3 regions of the Methylibium sp. genome follow, and region 1 is predicted to be linked to each of the others. Evidence: predicted binding sites of a transcription regulator. Region 1 holds the regulator's gene; each other region holds the start of a gene.

Region 1 (7,759 bases):
TCGGCCGCAAGCTCGGCACGCTGGCCACCGGCGCCGGTGCCGGCGGCCTGGCCTGGGCCGTGACCGCGAGCCTGCTGGTGGGCGGCGCCGCGGCGCTCGTGGCGCTGGTGCTGGTGGGCGTTCTGGGCCTGGGCGCGGCGCGGCGGCGCGGTCTCGACGCCGGGGGGCACGGGGTGCCGCCTTTCATCGGCGGCGGCTGGGGTGGCGGCGGTGGTGGCGGCGGCGGCGGCGGTTTCTCGTCGGGCGGCGGCGGCGACTTCGGCGGCGGTGGTGCCTCGGGGGACTGGTGATGAACAGGCTGATCCGGCTGCTGCGCCACCGCTGGCTCGACGAGGACGACGTGCGCCGCGCGCTGGGCCCGGTCGCGCTCGATCGCATCGAGCAGCGCGTGCGCGCCAGCGAGGCGGCTCACAGCGGCGAGATCCGCGTCTGCGTCGAGGCCGGCCTGCCGCTGGGCTACCTGTGGCGCGACCTGAGTGCACGGCAGCGCGCGCTGACGCTGTTCGGCAAGCTGCGCGTGTGGGACACCGAGCACAACAACGGCGTGCTGATCTACCTGCTGCTGGCCGAGCACCGCATCGAGATCGTGGCCGATCGCGGCCTCACACGGCAGGTCGACGCGGCGCACTGGCAGGCCATCGTGGACGGCATGGGTGCAGCCTTCCGCGAGCGGCGCTTCGAGGACGGGCTCAATGCCGCGATCGACGCCGTCGACGCGCTGCTGCGCGAGCATTTCCCGCTGGCGCCAGGGGCCGACAACCCCAACGAACTGCCGGACGCACCGGTCTTGCGCTGACTTCCAACCTCCAACCGAAAGACCGACACGATGCGCCCTTGTCTTGCCTGGATTGCGGCGGCCTTGCTGGCCGCACCGGCCCTGGCGGCCGATCACCCGTGGCTCAGTTCGCCGCTGCGCACGCAGCAGCCGGAGACCTACTTCACCAACCTGCGCGACGGCGACCGGATCGAGACGCCCTTCGTGCTGAAGTTCGGCCTGTCGCGCTATGGGCTCGCGCCCATCGTCAAGCCGGTCGAAGGGGCCGGCCACCACCACCTGCTGGTGAACCGCGACCTGCCGCTGGACTTCAAGAAGCCGCTGCCCTTCAACGACCAGTACATCCACTTCGGCAAGGGCCAGATGGAAACGGTGCTGAGTTTCGTGCCCGGCACCTACACGCTGCGGCTGCTGCTGGCGGACCACAAGCACATCCCCTACTTCATCTACAGCAAGCCGATGACGATCACGGTGACGAAGAAGAACGAGGACGTCGACCCGAAGAGCCTGATCCAGCCCGGCGTCGCGATCCTCGAGCCGCGCGGCGGCGAGCCGCAGCACACGCCCTTGCGGGTGCGGCTGCATGCCTCGGGCCTGAGCGTGGGCCATGTGGACATCCAGGACCAGGGCGTCGGTCACTTCCGCCTGATCGCCGAGCGGGCCGGCGCGCCGGCCGAGCGCATCGACCTCGTCAAGGGCCTGACCGAGGTCTGGCTCGCGCCGCCGCCGGGGAGCTACAAGCTGCGGGTCGAACTGGTCCAGAACGTCGACCAGCAGGTGATGGCCACGTCCGCCCCCATCGATCTGGACGTGCGGCGCTGAGCCGCTAGCGAACGGGTGCCGGGCGACGGCCCGGCGCGCTCAAGCGGGTTCGCGCATCGAGCCGGCGACCAGATCGAAGCGGAACAGGCGGCATTCGATCGGGCCATTCCACATCGGCACGCGCCGGCTCTCCTTCAGGCGCATCGCCTGCGGCAGCTTCATGTCGGGGCTGAGCACCCACGCGGTCCAGCCCGGATAGGCGCGCTTCCAGTGCGCGGCGAGACGGGAGAAGAACTCGCTTGCCGAGGCGCCGCCCTCGAAGCCTTCGCGCGCCGGCGGGGGCGGCGGAGCGCGCCGCCCCGCCTCGCCGCGCGACCCCTTCGGGTCGATGCGCTCGCCGTACGGCGGGTTCAGCATCAAGGTGCCGCGCGCTGCGGGTGCGGTGCGCTGCAGCGCGTCGACCGTCTTGAGCTCGATCGCGGCGCTGACGCCCGCGCGCTCGGCGTTGCGGGCCGCGAAGTCGGTCATGCGAAACGCCACGTCGCCCGCGAAGATCGGCACCGCGCTCGCGTGCACCCGGGCCCGGGCCGCCTCGCGGAGTTCGCGCCACGCGCGCTGCGGGCCGGCGTCGCGGAACGGGCCGAGGCGCTCGAAGGCGAAGCGGCGCAGCGAGCCGGGTGCGATGCCGCAGGCGATCTGCGCCGCCTCGATCGCGATCGTGCCGGAGCCGCACACCGGGTCGAGCAGCGGCCCGTCCGATTCGCGGCCCTGCCAGTCGGCGGCAGCCAGCAGTGCGGCGGCCAGCGTCTCCTTCAGCGGCGCCTCGCCCTGGTCTTCGCGCCAACCGCGCTTGAAGAGGGCCTCGCCCGAGGTGTCGACATAGAGCGTCGCCTGCTCGGGTGCCAGGTGCAGCTGCAGGGGCAGGTCGGGGCGGCGCGTGTCGACACTGGGGCGCGCGCCGAGGGCGTCGCGCATCGCGTCGCAGACGCCGTCCTTGATGCGCAGCGCGGCGAAGTTCAGGCTCTTCAGCGGTGCGCGCTGGGCGGTCACGTCCACCTTCAGGGTCTGCGTCGGGGTGATCCAGTCCGGCCAGTGCGGGCTGCGTGCCAGCGCATACAGGTCGTCCTCGCTGCGGTAGGGTGCTTGCGCCACCTGCCACAGCACGCGCTGCGCGAGCCGGCTGCCGAGGTTCAGCGCCATCGCTTCGCGCGGGCCGCCCTGCACCAGCACGCCGCCACGCTGCAGCTGCGCCGGCGCATCCGGCAGCAGCCGGGCCACCTCGTCGGCCAGCAAGGCCTCGACGCCGGCAGCGCAGGGGAGAAACAGCGAAGACGAGGGTCCGTCGTGCGGTAAAGCGGCGTTCATGCGTGTCCGTTTCTTGTACTGGTGCGCCCGTTCGCGCAGGCTCCCGTGGGCCGTCATTTCGACGGGCGACGGGCCGCTGGTCAGCGAGTGCCGGCGTGCCCGGTTTGCCCCGATCGCGTGCGGACCGCCCGGGCAGTGATCGCCCGGCGCCTCACATCATCGTGCGCCGCAGGTTCGCCGGCGCGATCTTCAGCGCTTCACGGTACTTCGCCACCGTGCGGCGTGCCACCTGGATGCCCTGTTCTTCGAGCATGCTGCTGAGCTGGCTGTCCGACAGCGGTTTCTTGGCGTCCTCGGCGCTGACCAGCTGCTTGATCAGCGCGCGCACCGCGGTGCTCGACGCGTTGCCGCCGGCCTCGGTGTTGAGCGAGGAGCCGAAGAAGTACTTCAACTCGAAGGTGCCGTAGGGCGTGGACATGTACTTGGCCGTGGTCACGCGCGAGATGGTCGACTCGTGCAGGCCCAGCTCGTCGGCGATCTCGCGCAGCACCAGCGGCTTCATCGCGATCGCGCCATGGCTGAAGAAGGACTTCTGCCGCTCGACGATGGCCTGCGAGACGCGCTGGATGGTGTCGAAGCGCTGCAGGATGTTCTTCATGAACCAGCGCGCTTCCTGCAGCCGCGAACTCAGGCCGGCGCCCGATTCGGTGCGCGCGCCGCGCTGCTGCTTGATCGCCTGCGCGTAGAGGTCGTTGATGCGCAGCTTGGGCATCACGTCGGGATTGAGCACGACGCGCCAGCCGCGGCCGGCCTTCTGCACGATCACGTCGGGCACGATGATGTTGGCCTCGGCCTTGGTGAACGGGCGGCCGGGCTTGGGCTCGCAGTGCACGATCAGGGCCTGCGCGGCCTTCAGCAGCTCCTCGTCGGCACCGGTGGCGGCCATCAGCTTCTTGCCGTCGCGCCGGGCCAGCAGCTCGAGGTGGTACTTGCAGATCAGGATCGCGATCATCTGCGCCTCGCAGCGCGGTCCGGCCCGCAGCTGCAGCGTCAGGCACTCCGACAGGTCGCGCGCGCCGACGCCCAGCGGCTCCAGGTTGTGCAGCCACTTCAGGGCGCAGCGCAGGCGGTCGAGCAGCTCCTCGGCCGCGACGTCGTCCTCGTCGCCGGCCAGGCGCTGCGCGATCTCTTCCAGCGGATCGGCGAGGTAGCCGTCCTCGTCGAGCGATTCGATCAGCACCATCACCGCGCCGCGGTCGTCGTCGCTCAGGCGCATGCCGCGCAGCTGCTCGCGCAGGTGGTCCTGCAGGCTCACCCCGGCGCTGCTGCGCTCCATCGGGTCGAAGTCGTCGCTGTCGTTGTTGCTGGCCTTGCCGGGCGTCTCGCGGATGCCGTCGAAGTCCTCGCGCTCGGTGCCGTTCTCCCAGTCCTCGCGCTCGGTGGCGCCGAACTCGGCCGCGTCCACCGCGACCGGCTCGGGGTCGGCGGCGACCTCGGACCCCGAGCCTTCCCAGGCCTCGTCGGCCTGCCGCTCGGTGACCGTGGCGCGCTCCACCGGCGCGTCGAACGGCGTCGGTGCGTCCTCCTCGACTTCGAGGAAGGGGTTCTGCTCTAGCATCTGCTCGACTTCCTGATGGAGTTCGAGCGTGGAGAGCTGCAGCAGCCGGATCGACTGCTGCAGCTGCGGCGTCAGCGCCAGATGCTGCGAAAAACGGACCTGCAGGGAAGGCTTCATCACATCCTGAAGTGTTCGCCGAGGTAGACCTTGCGCACGTCGGGGTTCTCGACGATCTGCTCGGGGGTGCCTTCGGCCAGCACGCGTCCTTCACTGATGATGTAGGCGCGGTGGCAGATGCCCAGGGTCTCGCGCACGTTGTGGTCGGTGATCAGCACGCCGATGCCGCGGCTCTTGAGGAAGCCGATGATTCGCTGGATCTCGATCACCGCGATCGGGTCGACACCGGCGAACGGCTCGTCGAGCAGGATGAAGCGCGGTTGCGTCGCCAGCGCGCGGGCGATCTCGACGCGCCGGCGCTCACCGCCCGACAGCGCCGGTGCCGGGCTGTCGCGCAGCTTGTCGATCGACAGGTCGTGCAGCAGGCCGTCGAGCAACTCGTCGATGCGGGCCTTGGTGAAGGCCTTGCCGCGCTCGTCGAACTGCAGCTCCAGCACCGCACGGATGTTCTCCTCGACGGTGAGCTTGCGGAAGATCGAGGCTTCCTGCGGCAGGTAGGACAACCCGAGGCGAGAGCGCTGGTGGATCGGCAGCCGCTCGATCGGTGCGCCGTCGATGCGGATTTCGCCGGCATCGGCGCGCACCAGGCCGACGATCATGTAGAAGCTGGTGGTCTTGCCGGCGCCGTTGGGTCCGAGCAGTCCCACCACCTCGCCGGCAGCGACCGCGACATGCACGTCCTTCACGACCTTGCGCGCGCCGTAGCTCTTCTGCAGGCCGCGGGCCTCGAGCCGGCTCGAGGTCTCCAGGTTCATGGCCGCCCCTTGCCCGACGCGGGAGCTGATGCGGGGTTCTCGCGCGGCGTCAGTACGCCCCGCACCCGGCCCGGGGCGGCCGCCGACTCCGGGCCGCCGAGCACCTGGAACACCTCGGTCACGTTGTCGTAGGAGATGGTATTGCCGGCCACCTCGTCGGCCAGGATGCTGCCGCGAAAACGCCGCAGCACCGCCTGGTTCACGAGCCGCACGGTGTCGCCGCGGCCGTCGTATTCGAGCCGCTCGGCCTCGCCTTCGATGGATTCGTCGCTGTTGTCACGCCGCTGGCGGAAGTAGGCGCGCTTGTTGGGCCAGCCAGTCGCCACGGCCGATTGGTAGCCCTCGGGGCTCTGTCGCACCTCGACCCGGTCTGCCCGGATCACGATCGTGCCCTTGGTGATCTCCACGTTGCCGGAAAGAATGTTGACCTGCTTGATTTCGTCGACCCGGGCCGAGTCGGCGGCGAACGCCAGCGGCTGGTTGCGATCGGTCTTCTCGGCCCACGCCGGGGCCACAAGCGCGGCGCCCAGCAAGGCCAGGGCACTGAGTCGCCCGCAATGCGTCACGCTGGTGCGCCGCAACGCAGGATAGGGGGTCGGAGCAGGCATGAATGGAATCGGCATGAATCTTGCTGCCGATTCTAGGGCGTGTTCAGCTGCTTGCCACGGGCCGCAGCGGCCTCGGCCGCTACTGTGGCGTCGATGCCAATCGAGGGTCAGCCGCCCTTGCGGATCTGCGCAATCAGGTAATCCGTGACAGCCAGCGCGCGGTCATTGCTGCCGGCGAGCGAGCCCGAGGTGTAGTAGGACCCGTTGATGCCGAGTGCCGGCGTGCCGTCGATCTTGTAGCCGGCCGACAGCGCCGCAGCTTGGCGTGCCTTGGTCTGGACCGAGAACGAGTTCATCACGTCGAGGAACTTGGCCTTGTCCACGCCGTTCCTGGCGACGAAATCGCCGATCGACTCGATGGTGTTCAACGGCAGGCGCTCGACGTGCATCGCGTTGAAGACCTTGCGGTGCAGCGAGTCGACCAGCCCCAGGACCTCGATCGCGAAGTACAGCTTTTGGTGCAACACGAACGGCACTTCGCGAAAGGCCACCGGCAGGCGCCTGAAATTGAGGTCCGGCGGCAGCTTCTTGACCCAGGCCTCGAGCATCGGCTCGAAGACATGGCAGTGCGGGCAGCCATACCAGAAGAACTCGACCACCTCGATCTTCTTCGGGTCCTGCGTCGGCTGGCGTTGCGACAGCTTCACGTAGTCCCTGCCCTCGGCCGGGCCGCCCTGCGCGTGCGTGGTGGCGGGCAACAGACCCGCGAAGGTGGCAGCCACCGACAAGGTCGTGAAGTCACGACGGTTCATGAGCATCCTTTCAGCGATCGGACAGACGCAGCGGTGGAGTCATCCCTCGGCCGCGAAGTTCATTTTTGCACCCGCACCAGCGCCGACACCGCGCCCGCGCCGTCCAGCGTCTCCTTCACCTTTTCGGCGTCGGTACGCTGAGTGAACGGACCGACTCGCACACGGTACATCGTGCGCCCCGATTGCTCGCGCTCGGTGATCTTGGACTCGAAACCCTGGATCGCCAGCTTGGCACGTTGCGCCTCGGCTTCCTCGGTACGGGCATAGGCGCCGACCTGCACGAAATAGACAAACGCTTCGGAGCTGCCGGTGGTGGACAGGTCGGGGCCGGGCTTGGCCGGGCCACCGCCGCCGAGGATGGCGGCCGGGTCGCGTGCGTCGGGCGCCGGCTTGGGGAGGGCGGCGGTCGGCCCCGAGGCCGCGGGCGCACCGGCGCTGGAGGCCGCGCCCGCCGCCGGCTTCTTGCCGTACAGCGGCGTGTTGGGATCCCAGTTGCGGTTGCGTTCGGCCTCGGCGGCGTCCTGCTCGACAGTGCGCTGCGGGACCTTGTTGATGAACGGGATCGGCACCTTGGTGACGTACAGCGCGACGCCGAGCGCGAGCGCCAGGCCGACCAGCAGGCCGACGATCAGGCCGACGATGAAGCCGCCGCGCTGCGACGAGCGGCGTGGGAAGGGGAAGAAGGGCATGGCAGCTCCGGTCACATCCTGTCGGGGGCGCTGACGCCGAGCACCGCCAGGCCGTTGCGCAGCACCTGCGCGGTGGCGGCAAGCAAGGCCAGCCGGGCGCGGCTGAGCGCCGCGTCGTCGGTGAGAAAGCGCTCGGCCGCGTAGTAGCTGTGGAAGGCGCCGGCCAGGTCGCGCAGGTAGAAGGCCACGTCGTGCGGCGCCAGGCTGTCGGCGGCGCCGCTCAGCATCACCGGGTAGGCGGCCAGCTTGAGCATCAGCGCGGCCTCGGTCGGCGCGACCAGCCGCGCCAGGTCGGCCTGGGGCAGCGTGGCCGGGTCGCCGGCCTGCTGCTCGCGCCACTGCACGATGACCGAGCAGATGCGCGCGTGCGCGTACTGC
Region 2 (7,759 bases), 2.0 Mb from region 1:
ATCGGCATCGACCAGCAGACAGGCATGGGCGAGCACGATCTGTTCCGAGGCGCTGGCGCGCCGCCAATACTGCGCCGTGCCCGCGACCTTGCGGCCGTTGACCGCGAGGTTGTAGCGGCCATCGCAGAACGAGCCCGAGACGGCCTGTGGCGCGGCAACGATGCCGAAGGTGGCGGTGCTCGCCTGCAGCAGCCGGCACAGCGCGACATAGACCGCCTCGGCGGCCGCTCCCATCGAGGCATGCGTACGCCAGGCGAGGCTGAGGTTCACCATGCCGGGCCCCTGCGGCACCAGGCCGCCGCCGGAGCAGCGCACCTGCACCGGCAGGCCTTGGTCGGTGAAACTTTCGCAGGCCGCTTCGAAGCGCTCGAAGCGGCGGTACGAGGCCGGCACCATGAAGCCCGGCGTGGCCTCCCACACGTGCGCGACGGCGACGCCATCGGCCGCACGCCGCAGCAGTGTCTGCTCGATGGCCACGCCATCGCTGTCGGCGGGCGCGCCGTCGAGCAGGGTGAACTGCCGTCGCACCGACGGTTCGGCCATCGGTGCGACGTGGTGGGCCTCAGCCGCCCACATGCTGCTTGAGCAGCCGGTTGACATCGTTGGCCCGTTCCATCTGGACCATGTGGCCGGCATCGTCGAACACCTCGACCGTCGCACCGGCAGGGGCGTTGCCGGCATGCGCCGCCGGCACCACCTGGTCGTCGCGACCCCAGACCACCAGCACCGGCTTGCCGGTCGATTCGAGCTCCAGGCCGGGCTGCGCCGCCTGGCGTCCGCCCTCGAACAGGCCACGGTTCAGCGCGACGAGCAACTCGCCGACGCCGTCGAGCCGCTTGTACTTCAGCACGTCGTCGACCATCTGGCGGCTCACCAGCCCCGGGTCCTTGAACAGCTGCTCCAGCACCGGTTTGAGATCGCGCCGCGACACGGCATTGGCGAAGCCCTCGGTGTAGCCGGTGTTGATCTCCGCACCGAGGCCGGCGCTGGCGATCAGGCTCAGCGAGGCGACACGCTTCGGATGCGACAGCGCCAGCTGCGAGGCAACCGCCCCGCCCATCGAGTGGCCGACGAGGTGCGCCTGGGCGACATCGATGACCTCCATGAAGCGCGCAACGAAGTCCGCCAGCGCCTGGATGCTCGCGCCCGGCAGCTTGGCATCCGACTGGCCGTGGCCGGGCAGGTCGAGCGCGATCACCGGGTTCTTCTCGCCGACGGCGTCGATGTTGAACAGCCAGTTGTCGAGATCGCCACCGAAGCCGTGGATGAACAGCACCGGCGTGCCGTCTTCCGCGCCCTTGCGGGCGTAGCGGATGCGGGTGCCGTCGACGTCGGCATACAGGTAGGCCGGGCCGGCGTTGGCGTCGTCGTCCTCGTCGGCAGCGGGCATGACGTAGGAGGCGATGTAGGCGTCGATGTCGGCGTCGCTGACATCGCTGCCGCCCATCACGCCGAGCAGCGCCTTCACCGGCAGCAACTCGCCGTCGTTGGCCACCTTGCGGCGCAGCACGCCGGGGTCCGGCGCCTCGACCGCGTTGGCGATCTTGTCGGTCTCGACATCGAGGATGGGCGTGCCCACCTCGATGTCGTCACCGACGTCGACCAGCCAGGCGACGACCGTGCCTTCGGACATCGACAGGCCCCACTTGGGCATGACGATGGGTGTGATACCAGCCATCAGTGCTTCCCCTTGATCGTGCGTCGCACCGCGTCCGCCACGTGGGCGGCCGACGGGATGTACAGGTCTTCGAGCGTCGGCGAGAAGGGCACCGGCACGTGCGGCGGCGACACCAGCTCGATCTGTGCCTTCAGTGCGCCGAAGGCCTGCATCGCGACCTGGGCCGCGACGTCGGTGCCGATGTTGCAGCGCGGGCTGGCCTCGTCGACGCAGACCAGGCGGCCGGTCTTGGTGACGCTGTCCAGCACCGTGTCCATGTCGATCGGCGACAGCGAGCGCAGGTCGACGATCTCGACCTCGACACCTTCCTTGGCCAGCGTGGCGGCGGCGTCGAGCGAGCGGTGCACCATCAGCCCGTAGGTGACGATGGTGCAGTGCTTGCCGTCCCGAACCACGTTCGCTTCGCCGAACGGAACGGTGTACGAGGCCTCGGGCACCTCGCCTTCCATGCCGTAGAGGTTCTTGTGCTCGCAGAAGATCACCGGGTCGTTGTCGCGGATCGCCTGGATCAGCATGCCCTTGGTGTCGTACGGCGTGCTCGGGCACACGACCTTGAGGCCGGGGATGTGCGTGAACAGCGGCGTCAGCATCTGGCTGTGCTGGGCCGCAGCGCGAAAGCCCGCGCCGACCATCGCACGGATCACCACCGGCGTCTCGGCCTTGCCGCCGAACATGTAGCGGAACTTGGCCGCCTGGTTGAAGATCTGGTCGAAGCACACGCCCATGAAGTCGATGAACATCAGTTCGGCGACCGGGCGCATGCCGCAGGCGGCCGCGCCGACCGCCGCGCCGACGTAGGCGCTCTCGGACAGCGGCGTGTCCATCAGGCGGTCGCCGTGCTTGGCGTACAGGCCCTTGGTGACGCCGAGCACGCCGCCCCACGCATCCATCTCGCCCTGGCCGCCGGCACCGCCGACGATGTCCTCGCCCAGCACGATCACCGTGGGGTCGCGCGTCATTTCCTGATCAAGCGCCTCGTTGATCGCCTGCTTCATGCTGATTTTTCTGGCCATGAAAAGTCTCCTGGTTCTATTCCGGTGTCTTGTGGTGGACGTGCGCGTCAGTACGACACGTACACGTCGGTCAGCAGGTCGGCCGCGGTCGGCAGCGGGGCGGCCTTGGCCTGCTTCACCGCGTCCTCGATCAGTGCCGCCACTTCCTTGTCGATCGTTTCCAGCTCCGCGGCGGTGATGACGCCGGCCTTCGTGACGTGCGCCTTGAACTTCAGCAGACAGTCGTGGTTGGTGCGGATGTCGTCGAGCTCGCCGGGCGCGCGGTAGGTCTGCGCGTCGCCTTCGAAGTGGCCGTAGAAGCGGACCATCTTGGCTTCGAGCAGCGACGGGCCGCCGCCTTCACGGGCGCGCTTGATCACTTCGCCGGCGGCCTCGTAGACCGCGAAGAAGTCGGTGCCGTCCACCGTGATGCCGGGCATGCCGAAGCCGGAGGCGCGGTCGACGTAGCTGTCCACCGCGGTGCCGTAGTCGCGCGAGGTCGATTCGGCGTAGCCGTTGTTCTCGACGACGAAGATCACCGGCAGGTTCCACACCGCCGCGAGGTTCAGGCTCTCGAGGAAGGTGCCCTGGTTGGAGGCGCCATCGCCGACGAAGCAGATGCCGACCTCGTTCTTCTTGCGGAACTTGGCCGCCAGCGCGGCGCCGCAGATCAGCGGTGCGCCCGCGCCGAGGATGCCGTTGGCGCCCATCATGCCCTTGGACAGGTCGGCGATGTGCATCGAGCCGCCCTTGCCGTTGCCGCAGCCGCCCTTCCTGCCGTAGATCTCCTTCATCATCGCGACGACGTCCACGCCCTTGGCGATGCAGTGGCCGTGACCGCGGTGGGTCGAGGCGATGCGGTCGCCGTCGCTCAGGTGACTCATGATGCCGACACCACCGGCCTCTTCACCGGCATACAGGTGCACGAAACCGGGGATGTCGCCGCGGCCGAAGTCCACGTGCAGTCGTTCCTCGAAATCACGGATCGTGCGCATCGAGCGATAGCACTTCAGCAGTGCTTCCTTGCTCAAGGGGAACGGGTTCTTGCCTGCCATGGTGTTGTCTCCTATCTAGGCTGGGTGGGTCGTGAGGCGGAACAGGCCTTCGCTTGCAGCGAGCTGCATGCAACGAGCCACGTCCACTGTGGGGAAAGCGTTTTCGCGCAAGGTGATCTGCACGCGATCGCCGGTGTCGAAAGTCAATTCGCGCTCGCCGTCGAGGGCGACCACGCCGGCGTCGAGCGCCACGGTGAAGGGCTGGCCGGCCGGCATCGCCTCCCAGTGGGCGATGCCGACCGGGCGCACCATGCCGGGCGCGATCGGCGCGAGCAGCTGGAGCCGGCGCACCGCCGGGTCCTCGCTGAGCTGGATGGCCAGGCCGCCCGGGTCGCGCCGGCCGACCGGTTGCAGCAGGCCACCGATGGCCGACAGGCCGATCGCCTGCGGCTCGGCGAAGGTCAGGTAGGCGGCGGCCAGGCTCTCGGTCTTCCAGACCGCACGGGCACCGATGTAGCGGTCGGTCGAGATGACCGCGTCGACGAGCGCGATGTCGCGGCGCTCGCCGTCGTTGATCGAGACCTCGAGCAACTTGTTCGGCACCAGCGCCTGCTCGGCACTGAGCTGGCCGGTCGCGAAGAGGCCGACCGCGATGCCGGTGATCGTGGACTCGCGCATCTCGGGGAAGGCGTTGTTGGTGCCGGTGGACAGACCGGCGATCGGGATGTCGGCGCACTCGCGCACCACCGCGCGGTGCGTGCCGTCGCCGCCGAGCACGACGATCACCTTGACACCGGCCTCGCGCATCATGCGCGCCGCGGTGAAGGTGTCGTTCACCGTGGTCGTCGGTTCCATGGCCAGGAACTCCAGCGCGGGAAAGCCGTGATGCATCTCGTGCTCGCGCTTGAGGTTGCGCGTGAGCATCGCGCGGATGCCGCCGTTGTCCGGCATCATCAGGACCTTCTGCACGCCCATGGCGCCGGCCGCGCTCATCACCCGCATCACGATGCTCACGCGATCGGTGATCTGCAGGTTGCCGGCGTTCGCGATGATGCGACGGATATCGCGTGCCGACACAGGATTCGCGATGATGCCGATGCAGGGCGCCGGGGTCGCTCCGAGAGCGGACATGCCTTGTCTCCAAATTCGTTGTTGGCGGTCTTCAGCGCAAGCTGCGTGCCATGCCGACGCGAGCGGCCTGATCGGTCCGCGGCCCGCGCCGGCACTGGGTTCGCGCTGCACCGAGCGCGATCCGTGCAGGGGTGCCGGCGCCGCAGTGGCGTCGCAGCGAGACAGGTGTGACACCGCCGGTGCGACAGCCGTCGCGCGGCAGCAACGCTCGCTCAGCAGGCCTTTTCCAATGCCGCGACGGCCGCGGCGTAGTCGGGCTCGTCGGTGATCTCGCGCACCAGTTGGCCGTGCAGCACGCGGTTGTGTCCGTCGAGCACCAGCACCGCACGCGCGGTCAGCCCCTTCAGCGGTCCGCTGACGATGTCCACGCCGTAGGCGCGTGCGAAGTGGGGGCTGCGGAAGGTGGACAGGGCGACGACGCGGTCGAGCTGGGACGCATCGATGCGGCTCTGGCTGGAGAACGGCAGGTCGTGCGAAATCGACAGCACGACGACGCCGGGCCGCTGGCGGGCGTGGTCGTTGAAGCGACGCAGCGAGGCCGCACAGCTGGGCATCTCGAGGCTGGGGACGATGTTGAGCAGCTTGCGCTGCATGCCGAATTGCTCCAGGCCGAAGTCGTCGAGGTTCTTGCCCGTCAGGATGAATTTCGGTGCCTCGTGGCCCACGGCGGGCAGGTGGCCTTCGGTGTAGACGGGGGTGCCTTGCAGGGTCAGGCGCGTCACGGGCGTTCTCCGTGGAAACGACGACGCCGCAGCAGCGAGCGCTTCGCGCCGCCGCTGCGGGTCTTCAGGGGTGGGGTGCGGTTGCGCCGGCCTCAGGCCTTCGCCTTTGCGGTCATCGCCTGCCCGACACGCTCTGAGATCAGGCCCATCACCGCGCCGCAGACGATGGACACCAGCACCCAGCCCAGCTTCTCGTCGAGCGGCGCGCCGGCGCCGAAGAAGGACGCCGCGCCGATGAAGGCGCCGGGGATGAAGCTGAACAGGTCGACCTTGGAGAGCTGGCACAGCGCCCAGCCGAGCACGGCCAGCAGTGCGCTGAAGATCAGCAGGCCGATGCCCTGCACGCCGCCGCCCAACTGGCCGTTCAGCCAGAAGATCAGGGCCGAGATCAGCGTGCCGGCGAAGGCGCTGGCCACGGCCTTCGTCAGGCCGGCCTTGCCGCCGCCGGCGGCGTAGAACGAGGCCCAGGTCAGGAAGGTGATCCAGGTCATCACCTTGGGCTCCAGGTAGCCCAGCGTGGCGAAGCACCAGATGCCGACCCAGAGGCCGACGCTGAGCGAGATGGCGTTCAAAGCATTCATCGATTTGTCTCCTTGTTGGTGGATTCCATCGTCGGCCCGCAGCGGACGGCGGGTCGCACCCGACTGCGCAGGCGGGCCAGAGGTGCAATCGCCATGCCATTGGCCTTGGCGCGACACAGCGCTCGAAAAGTGCGCCGACAGTGGTCGGCACACCACACCGAGGCGGCCCGGACGCTAGGGCGGACCGGGCGCGGCGCCGCAGGCGCACCAGCTGCGTCAGGTGCTTGCACAGGTGTCGCCGCGACACACGTCGCACTCGGGCTGTCGTCGGCGGGCGGAGCGGCAAACCCCGAGGGGCGCGCTCTCGGCCGGCCGGCCGCTTGCCCGTACCGCGCGGTGCTGGCGAAGCCGCCGGGCGAGCGGCTCCGCTCATGTCCCCCGGCGCCGGCCCGAGGGCCGACCCCTCCTCCTCTACTTCGCTGCGCCGCTCACCCGACGCCCTCGCCAGCACTCGGCATCGCTGCCTGCGAAGGTATTCAAACCCTAGCAAGCCGCGGTGGTGGAATCGCTGTGACGGGTCGTTGTGTGGAGTGAAGTAAAGGAGGAGGGGGCGGCCGTGAGGCCGACGCCGGGGGACATGAACGCAACACAGCGACCCGGCGCAGCGCCCCCGCTGACATGTGATGGTCAGCTATCCGGACAAAAAACACCGAACGCCGCAACGAGCCCTGGCTCGACCTTCGAACTGATGCGTTCGAATGCAATGCGCTATCAGGCCTGCGTGCTGGCGATGTCCGAAGCGAGCGTCGGGTGCGGCAGGGGCGGTGCGGGCAGGCGCCGAGCGCGTCGGCCGGCCAGCAGCGCCTCCTGCAGCGCGGGAACGACCCGCGCCGGCTCGTTGCCCAGCACGCGCACGGCGCACACGCCATCGGCACCGCAGCGCGCCGCGGCCTCGACTTGCTCGGCCGTGAGGACGCCACCGATGGCCACGACCGGCAGACCGGCCATGGCGCACCACCACGCCAGGTTGTCCAGGCCTTGCGGCCGCCAGGGCATGGCCTTGGTCAGCGTGGGCCACACCGGCCCGCAGGCGACGTAACGCGGTGCCAGCGCCTTCGCGCGCGCGAGTTCCCACAGGCTGTGCGAGCTGATGCCGAGCGCGAGGCCGCTTGCCTGCAGCTCGGCGCGCCCCAGCTCGCCGAGCGCGAGCAGGTCTTCCTGCCCGAGGTGCACCCCCGGCGCGCCGAGTTCGGCGGCGAGTTGCCAGTGGTCGTTGACGAACAGCGTGGCGCCGGCGGTGCGGCAGGCGGCGATGCTGCCGTGCAGTGCCTCGCGCAGCGCGCGGTGCCAGGCCGCGCTTGCGTCCGGCGGCGTCTTGATGCGCAGCTGCAGCGTGCGCAGGCCGGCGGCCAGCGCTCCCGCCAGGCGCGTTTCGCTGTCGACGATGGCGTAGAGGTCCAGCCGGGTGCCGGGCGCGGCGCGCGGCACGGCGAAGCGCGGCGCTTCGCCCCAGGACAGCAGTGGCAGCGAGCCCGGATCGCCGGCGAAGCCGGCGCGGGCATGCACCGGGCCGCTGCCGGACCCGGCGGCGTAGCCGCCGTGCAGCGCGTGGCCGGTTGCCATCTTGGCCAGCACCAGCGCGTCGGCCGGCACGAAGCCGAGCGCCAGCGCGGCCGCGGTGCTGGTCGCGAAGGTGCAGCCGGTGCCGTGCCGGTGGTCG
Region 3 (7,759 bases), 1.6 Mb from region 1:
GGCCGCCGGGTTGGCCGACTTGAACACCAGCAGCCCGATCGGCAGCCAGGCCAGCGGCGACACCGGTCGCAGCAGGCTGATCAGCGGCGAGACCATGTGGTTGATGAAGCTGAAGCGGCCCAGGATGAACCCGGCCGGGATGCCGACCAGCGCCGCGAGGCCGAAACCCATGGCGACACGCTCGAGCGAGAACAGCACGTTCCAGCCGATGCCCTGATCGTTCGGGCCGTTGCTGTAGAACGGGTCGCTGAACAGCTTGACGATCTCGGTCCAGGTGACGGCGGGCGTCGGGAAGGCCCCACCGTTCATCGTCAGCAGTGCCCAGATGCCGATCAGCAAACCAATGCCGAACAGCGGTGGAAGCACTCGCAAGGCCAGCCCGCTCCAGTCGTAAGGCTCCTTCGGCGTGCGGGCGGCAGGCGTCGACGCCGGCATCCCCGCGGCGGGTTTGCTGACGGTGACGGCAGGGGCGGCTGGCGTCGTTTCGGCGACGCGGGCCCCCGAGGGGTTGTGGAACACGGCACTGACCATGCTGTTCTCCTTGCTTCAGGCCTTGATCTTGAAACCGTCGGCGTAGGCCTTCGGGTTCTTGCCGTCCCAGACCACACCGTCGATCAGCTTGCTGCTGCGCATCGGGTCCTTCGGGACGTTGATCTTCATTGCACCGGCAACATCCTTGTAGAGCGCGATCTGGTTGACCTGCTGCGCCACGGCCAGGTAGTCGGGGTGCTCCTTCAGCAGGCCCCAGCGCTTGTGCTGCGTGAGGAACCACATGCCATCGCTGAGGTAGGGGAAGTTCACCGCGCCGTCGTTGAAGAACTTCATGTGGTTGGGGTCGTCCCAGGTCTTGCCGAGGCCGTTCTGGTAGCGGCCCAGGATGCGCTGATTGATCGCGTCGACCGACGTGTTGATGTAGGCCTTCTGGGCGACCGTCTCGGCCATCTTCATCTTGTTCTGCAGGCCGGCATCGATCCACTGGCTGGCCTCCAGGACTGCCATCATCACGGCGCGCGTTGTATTGGGATACTTCTTGACGAAGTCCCCGGTCGTGCCGAGCACCTTCTCGGGGTGATCCTTCCAGATGTCCTGTGTCGTGTTCGCGGTGATGCCGATGCCATCCATGATGGCGCGATGATTCCAGGGCTCGCCGACGCAGAAGCCGTCCATGTTGCCGACCCGCATGTTCGCAACCATCTGCGGCGGCGGCACCGTGATCAGCTTGGCCCCCGACAGCGGATTGATTCCTGCGGCCGCTAGCCAGTAGTGCATCCACATGGCGTGCGTGCCGGTCGGGAAGGTGCCGGCGAAGGTGTACTCCCTCTTTTCTGCCGCCATCAGCTTTGCCAGCGACGCGCCGTCGACGGCGCCTTTGTCGGCAAGCGCCTTCGACAGCGTGATGGCTTGCCCGTTGTTGTTCAAGCTCATCAGCACGGCCATGTCCTTCTTCGGGCCGCCGATGCCGAGTTGCACGCCGTAGATCAGCCCGTAGAGCACGTGTGCCATGTCGAGCTCGCCGTTGACCAGCTTGTCGCGCACGCCGGCCCAGGACGCTTCCTTGGTGGGCACGATCTTCACGCCGTACTTCTTGTCGAAGCCCAGCACCGAGGCCATCACGACGGACGCGCAGTCGGTCAGGGGGATGAAGCCGATGCGCACTTCTTCCTTCTCGGGCTTGTCGGACCCGGCCGCCCACACGGCGGATTGCAGTCCGGGGACACTGCCCACGGCGGTGGCGGCTGCGGCGGCTTTCAGCATGGTGCGACGGCCCAGCAGGGCGCGGTTGGCGATGTCGTTCGGCATGGCATTCGGACTCCAAAAATCGGGCTCAAAAGAAAAACGGCGTCATCACGACCGCGCGGCCGAAAGGCTGCGCAGGGTGAGACGCCGTCGTCTGCTGCGGTGCTGCCGACCGTGGCCGCACCGGAAAGGGGATCGCCATTGATCCTTGGGTGCACTGCAGCAAACCTCGTGCCAGTCGATGGTTGGAGGGGTCAACCGAGCATGTCGGCCACGTCGATCAGACGCTGTGCAACCTCGGCAACGCGCAGGCCGCGGTCCATTGCGGTTTTGCGCAGCCGGGCGTAGGCCTCGTCTTCGGTGAGTTTCTGGCGGCTCATCAGCAGGCCCTTGGCGCGGTCGATCAGCTTGCGTTCGCTCAGCTGGGTGCGCGCGTCGGCGAGCTCGCGCCGCAGCGCCTCTTCGTGCTGAAAGCGTGCGAGCGCGACGTCGAGCACCGGTTTGATGCGCTCGGGCGCCAGACCGGCGACGACGTAGGCCGTGACCCCCGCGGCGATCGCGGCGCCCACGTGGCTGGTGTCGGCGTCGTCGGTGAACAGCACGATCGGGCGGCGCTCGTCGCGGGTGGACATCACCACGTGCTCGAGCGTGTCGCGCGCCTGGCTCTGGGCGTCGACGATGATCATGTCGGGCTGGATCTGCGCAATGCGGTCGGGCAGGAAGGCATCGACCGGCAGCACCGCAACGATGTTGTAGCCGTTGGCCAGCAGGCCGATGCGCAGGCTGCGCGAGCGCTCTGCCTCGACAAGCGCGTCGTCGTCGTCCGGCGCCGGGGTGAGCGATTCCGGTGCAACGATGACGATGCGCAGCGCCTGGAGGGAGGTCATGCATGGTGCGCTGCAAGGAGCGCGCCAGCGTGCAGCACTGTCCATGCCACGGTGTCTCAAAATGACAGGGCCCGCGCAGCGCGGGCCCTGTCACCGAAGGAGTGAACGCCCCCGGCTCAGACGTGACCTGCGGCGGCGAAGGTGCGGCGCCACCACGCGACCGGACGCAGCCTGCCGAGCATCGACAGCGGCGCGGCATGTTCGCGCTCGCTGAGCAACTCCCGCTCAGTGAGGGTGTCGAGGAACTGGACCACCGCCGAACGGGCCAGGCCACTTTCCTGCATCAATTGCCGGACGGACACATGACGGTGGGACATCTGGTGCAGCATGCGTCGGTAGGCCGTGCGGTGAAAGGGCGCCGGCAGATCCGGCCAAGCGGCGAGCTTGTACTGTTTCATGATCCTGTCGGCCGGAAGCACGGCTGCACGCCGCTGGGAATGCAGGGTAACCAGCGCGGACGACAAGCGATAGGGCGGCACCTCCGGGATTCGTGCGCTACGTCACGCCGCCCATGTGACCAAAGGAAACTACTGGCATGCTTTGTGGCGGATGCCGTCATGCACCCGTTTCCTGGCTTACTACACTGTCGCGATGTTGATCCTGGCGTTCGAGTCTTCCTGCGACGAGACGGGTGTGGCGCTCGTGGAGACCAGAGGTGATGCGACGCCGCGGCTGCTCGCCCATGCCCTGCACAGCCAGGTGGCCATGCACGAGGCTTACGGCGGCGTGGTGCCGGAGCTCGCTTCACGCGACCACATCCGTCGCGTTCTGCCTCTGACGCGACAGGTGCTGGCCGAAGCGCACAGGCTGTTGCCCGATATCGACGTTGTCGCTTACACGCGTGGCCCGGGTCTCGCCGGGGCCCTGCTGGTCGGCAGCGCCGTGGCCTGCGCGCTGGCGGCTGCCCTCGACAGGCCCGTGCTGGGTGTTCACCATCTCGAAGGGCATCTGCTGTCACCTTTCCTGTCGGCCGATCCGCCGCAGTTCCCGTTCGTGGCCTTGCTGGTGTCCGGCGGGCACACCCAGCTGATGCGGGTCAACGGCGTCGGTGATTACGAACTGCTCGGTGAAACGATCGACGACGCGGCCGGCGAAGCCTTCGACAAATCGGCCAAGCTGCTCGGTCTGGGCTACCCCGGCGGGCCGGCACTGGCGCGGCTGGCCGAATTTGGCGACCCGGCGGCCTATGCGCTGCCGCGGCCTCTGCTGCACCGGGACACGCTGGACTTTTCCTTCGCCGGCCTGAAGACCGCCGTGCGCACCCAGGTCATGAAGCTGGGCGACGGCCCCTGCGAGCAGCCGCGCGCCGACCTGGCGGCATCGACCCAGGCGGCGATCGTGGAGGTGCTGGTGAAGAAGTCGCTTGCCGCGCTGGAGGCGACGGGGCTCGATCGCCTGGTGGTTGCCGGTGGTGTGGGCGCCAACCGCCGCCTGCGCGAGCAGCTCGACGTGGCCTGCGCGAGACGTGGCGTGCGGGTGCACTATCCCGAGCTGCAGCTGTGCACTGACAACGGCGCCATGATCGCGCTGGCCGCCGCGATGCGGCTGCAGGCCGGCCGCGCGACGGCGCGGCGCGACCATGCCTTCGATGTGCAGCCGCGCTGGCCGCTCGCGGCGCTGGACGTCGCGGCGGCCTGAGCGCGCTTCAGCCAGCGCCGGGCCGCCCCAAGCGGGCTGGGTCGCCGCGCGGGTGACTGCGGTATGCCGCAGCCGGCCGCTTCACTCAGCCGATCGTGAGCTGGGTGGCGGGCCTGACTTTCTTGGTGAGCGTCAGGCTCAGCACGCCGTTCTCGAGCCTGGCCTGAGAGGCCGACTCGTCGACCTCGACCGGCAGCGTGAAACTGCGCGCGTAGGCCGTGGCACTGCGCTCGCGCACCAGCAGGCGTTCGCCTTCGATGGTCTGGACCGTGCTGCGCGCTGCGGCCTCGATGCTGACGCGCTTGCCGTCGATCGTGACCTTGACGTCTTCCTTCGCGACACCGGGCAGGTCGAGCTGCACGCTGTAGCTTTGGTCGGTTTCGCGCAGGTCCAGCGCGGGCTGGCGGGTGGCGGTCTTGGTGGTGGTGAACACGCGCTCCACGGTGTCGTCGAACAGGCGGTCGAAGGCGCGGCTCAGGTCGCGGGCCTGGCCGTTGTATGCATGGCGGTGGGCGGTGCGGGTGATGGGCATGACGAACATGGGGTACTCCTACAATCGAGGTGGAGGCAGCTTTCGGCTGCCCATGCCGCCGAGTTGAGTGCGGCATTTTTGTTTTCAAGGCCGTTGTATTCCGGGGCGTCGCCCGCAGCGCGGCCTCGCGTTCGGTGTGCGGCACCTACGGAGAACCAACGAGATGCGCGACGTGATCCGGCAATTGCCTGGCTCCAAGATCCGCGAGGTGGCCAATGCCGGACTGGGCCGCAGTGATGTGCTGGCCTTCTGGTTCGGCGAGGGCGACGAGGCCACGCCCGACTTCATTCGCGAGGCGGCCGTCGCCTCGCTCGCGCGCGGCGAGACCTTCTACTCGCACAACCTCGGCCTGCCGGAACTGCGCGAGGCGCTCGCCGCTTACGTCGGCGCGCTGCACAGGCCGGTCGGGTTCGACCGGATCGCCGTCACGTCGTCGGGCGTGAACGCGCTGATGATCGCGATGCAGGCGCTCACCGGCGCGGGGGACGAGGTGGTCGCCGTTGTCCCGGTCTGGCCGAATCTGACGGCGCAGCCGGCCATCCTGGGGGCCGAGGTGAAGCGCGTGTCGCTGCGGCCGCAGGCTGGTGTCTGGCGGCTGGACCTGGACGAACTGCTCGCGGCGGTCACGCCGCGCACCCGCGTGTTGTTGATCAATGCGCCGAACAACCCGACCGGTTGGACGCTGGATCGCGGCGAGCAGGCCGCGATCCTTGCGCACTGCCGGTGCACAGGCACCTGGATCGTTGCCGACGAGGTCTACGAGCGGCTCTATTTCGGAGCTGCAGACCGTGGCGACATGCCGGGCCGATCGTGTGCGCCGTCTTTCCTCGATCTTGCCAAGCCCGACGACCGCGTGCTCGTCGCTCACAGTTTTTCGAAGAGCTTCCTGATGACCGGCTGGCGGCTCGGCTGGCTGGTGCTGCCGGCTGCGCTGCTCGACGCGGTGGGCAAGCTGATCGAGTTCAACACCTCCTGTGCGCCGGTGTTCGTGCAGCGCGCCGGGCTGGCGGCCGTGCGGGGTGCGGACACCCTGGTGCCAGGCCTGGTGGAGCACTTGCGCCGCTGCCGCGACACCTTGCTGCCGGCGCTGCAGGCGCTGCACGGGGTCGAAGTGGCACTGCCCGCCGCTGGCATGTACGCCTTTTTCCGCGTTGCCGGCGAGGCCGATTCGCTGGCATTCGCCAAACGGCTGGTGACGCAGGCAGGCTTGGGTCTGGCGCCGGGTGTCGCTTTCGGGCCGGAGGCCGAAGGCTGGCTGCGGTGGTGCTACGCCTCGCGCGACCCGGTCCGGCTCACGCAGGGGGTGGAACGACTGCGTGATGCTCTGCGGCTATAATCGCCGGGCTTTGCGGTTCTTTCACCCGTAAAGCAACAGCACGGCATGGGTCGGTTTCACCCGTGACCGCAAGTGGAAACTCGAAACCGCGGCACGCCGTTCCTGCGAGCGCCAGCGGTTTCATCGCAATCAGGAAACAAGCATGGCAGTCGCCGACCTCAATTTCTCCGAAATCGTCAAGTCCAACGCGCGTAGCCCCGCCGACACCGGCTCGCCCGAGGTGCAAGTGGCCCTCCTCACTGCGCGCATCAACGACCTGACCCCGCACTTCAAGACCCACGCCAAGGACCACCACGGCCGCCGCGGGCTGCTGAAGATGGTGAGCCGCCGGCGCAAGCTGCTCGACTACCTCAAGGGCAAGGACGCTGACCGCTACACCGCGCTGATCCAGAAGCTGGGCCTGCGCAAGTAAGCCGTATCGCATGACGAAGAGCCTGTCTGGAACCACCAGCGCAGGCTCTTCGCGTTTTGGAGCCGAGCACGAGAGAGCGTCGATGTGTCATTCCAACGCGGCTGAGGCCGCAGGCGCGCTGGAATGGCATCTCGCTCGAGTGCCGGGCTTCGGGTGACGGGCGCCACCGATCGCGCCGCGTGTTCTCTCGAAGAATTTCGAGAACCAAAACCTGGAGACAAGCATGAGCCTGTTCAACAAGATCACCAAGACCTTCCAATGGGGCCAGCACACCGTCACGCTGGAAACCGGCGAGATCGCCCGCCAGTCGGGCGGTGCGGTCGTCGTCGACATGGACGGCACCGTGGTGCTGGCCACGGTCGTCGCGGCCAAGAACCCGAAGCCGGGCCAGGACTTCTTTCCGCTGACCGTCGACTACATCGAGAAGACCTATGCCGCCGGCAAGATTCCCGGCAGCTTCTTCAAGCGTGAAGGCCGCCCGAGCGAGCTGGAGACGCTGACCTCGCGCCTGATCGACCGGCCGCTGCGCCCGCTGTTCCCGGAAGGCTTCTACAACGAGGTGCAGGTCGTCGTGCACGTGCTGTCGCTGAATCCGGAGGCGTCGGCCGACATCGCCGCGCTGATCGGCTCCAGCGCCGCGCTGGCGATCAGCGGCATCCCGTTCAACGGCCCGATCGGCGCCGCGCGCGTGGGCTACATCAACGGCGAGTACGTGCTCAACCCGGGCCCGACACAACTGGCCGAGTCCAAGCTCGACCTGATCGTCGCCGGCACCGAGGCGGCCGTGCTGATGGTGGAGTCCGAGGCGGACCAACTGCCCGAAGACATCATGCTTGGTGGCGTGGTGTTCGGCCACGAGCAGGGCAACATCGCCGTGCGCGTGATCAACGAACTGGTGCGCGAGGCCGGCAAGCCCGAGTGGCAATGGACCCCGCCCGCCAAGGACGAGGACTTCATCGCCAAGGTCAACGGCCTGGGCGAAGCCAAGCTGCGCGCGGCCTACCAGATCCGCTCCAAGCAAGACCGCACGCAGGCCACCCGCGCCGCCTACGCCGAGGTGCTGGCCGCACTGGCGGCCGATGGCGCCGCGGTCGACAAGGTCAAGGTCGAGAACCTGCTGTTCGACATCGAGGCCAAGATCGTGCGCAGCCAGATCCTGGCCGGCGAGCCGCGCATCGACGGTCGCGACACCCGCACCGTGCGCCCGATCGAGATCC

What was found. Region 1 encodes sigma-54, which starts transcription at its own class of promoters, with help from an activator protein. Its sites were predicted from a motif close to TGGCANGNAANCTGCTTT; they were not measured.
Region 2: ACQY9S_RS05560 (ATP-NAD kinase family protein) is a predicted target of sigma-54. The motif match lies at 4,830-4,847, and genes of this name have one in related genera.
Region 3: ACQY9S_RS03760 (ANTAR domain-containing response regulator) is a predicted target of sigma-54. The motif match lies at 2,656-2,673, and genes of this name have one in related genera.

The regions. Positions count from the first base shown of each region.
Region 1 covers NZ_OZ257250.1:3,697,189-3,704,947, forward strand. The annotation lists gene ACQY9S_RS17350 (TPM domain-containing protein) at 1-290, shown strand, start outside; gene ACQY9S_RS17355 (TPM domain-containing protein) at 290-796, shown strand; gene ACQY9S_RS17360 (DUF4399 domain-containing protein) at 827-1,597, shown strand; gene ACQY9S_RS17365 (THUMP domain-containing class I SAM-dependent RNA methyltransferase) at 1,637-2,902, opposite strand; gene ACQY9S_RS17370 (RNA polymerase factor sigma-54) at 3,054-4,577, opposite strand; gene lptB (LPS export ABC transporter ATP-binding protein) at 4,577-5,332, opposite strand; gene lptA (lipopolysaccharide transport periplasmic protein LptA) at 5,329-5,940, opposite strand; gene ACQY9S_RS17385 (thiol:disulfide interchange protein DsbA/DsbL) at 6,048-6,692, opposite strand; gene ACQY9S_RS17390 (SPOR domain-containing protein) at 6,752-7,381, opposite strand; gene argS (arginine--tRNA ligase) at 7,393-7,759, opposite strand, start outside.
Region 2 covers NZ_OZ257250.1:1,187,400-1,195,158, forward strand. The annotation lists gene ACQY9S_RS05540 (lipoyl protein ligase domain-containing protein) at 1-543, opposite strand, end outside; gene ACQY9S_RS05545 (acetoin dehydrogenase dihydrolipoyllysine-residue acetyltransferase subunit) at 563-1,678, opposite strand; gene ACQY9S_RS05550 (alpha-ketoacid dehydrogenase subunit beta) at 1,678-2,691, opposite strand; gene ACQY9S_RS05555 (thiamine pyrophosphate-dependent dehydrogenase E1 component subunit alpha) at 2,739-3,725, opposite strand; gene ACQY9S_RS05560 (ATP-NAD kinase family protein) at 3,741-4,796, opposite strand; gene tpx (thiol peroxidase) at 5,009-5,518, opposite strand; gene ACQY9S_RS05570 (DUF1097 domain-containing protein) at 5,611-6,099, opposite strand; gene thiD (bifunctional hydroxymethylpyrimidine kinase/phosphomethylpyrimidine kinase) at 6,811-7,759, opposite strand, start outside.
Region 3 covers NZ_OZ257250.1:793,538-801,296, forward strand. The annotation lists gene ntrB (nitrate ABC transporter permease) at 1-531, opposite strand, end outside; gene ACQY9S_RS03755 (CmpA/NrtA family ABC transporter substrate-binding protein) at 547-1,800, opposite strand; gene ACQY9S_RS03760 (ANTAR domain-containing response regulator) at 1,992-2,624, opposite strand; gene ACQY9S_RS03765 (helix-turn-helix domain-containing protein) at 2,741-3,022, opposite strand; gene tsaD (tRNA (adenosine(37)-N6)-threonylcarbamoyltransferase complex transferase subunit TsaD) at 3,216-4,262, shown strand; gene ACQY9S_RS03775 (Hsp20/alpha crystallin family protein) at 4,348-4,803, opposite strand; gene ACQY9S_RS03780 (pyridoxal phosphate-dependent aminotransferase) at 4,958-6,130, shown strand; gene rpsO (30S ribosomal protein S15) at 6,273-6,542, shown strand; gene pnp (polyribonucleotide nucleotidyltransferase) at 6,766-7,759, shown strand, end outside.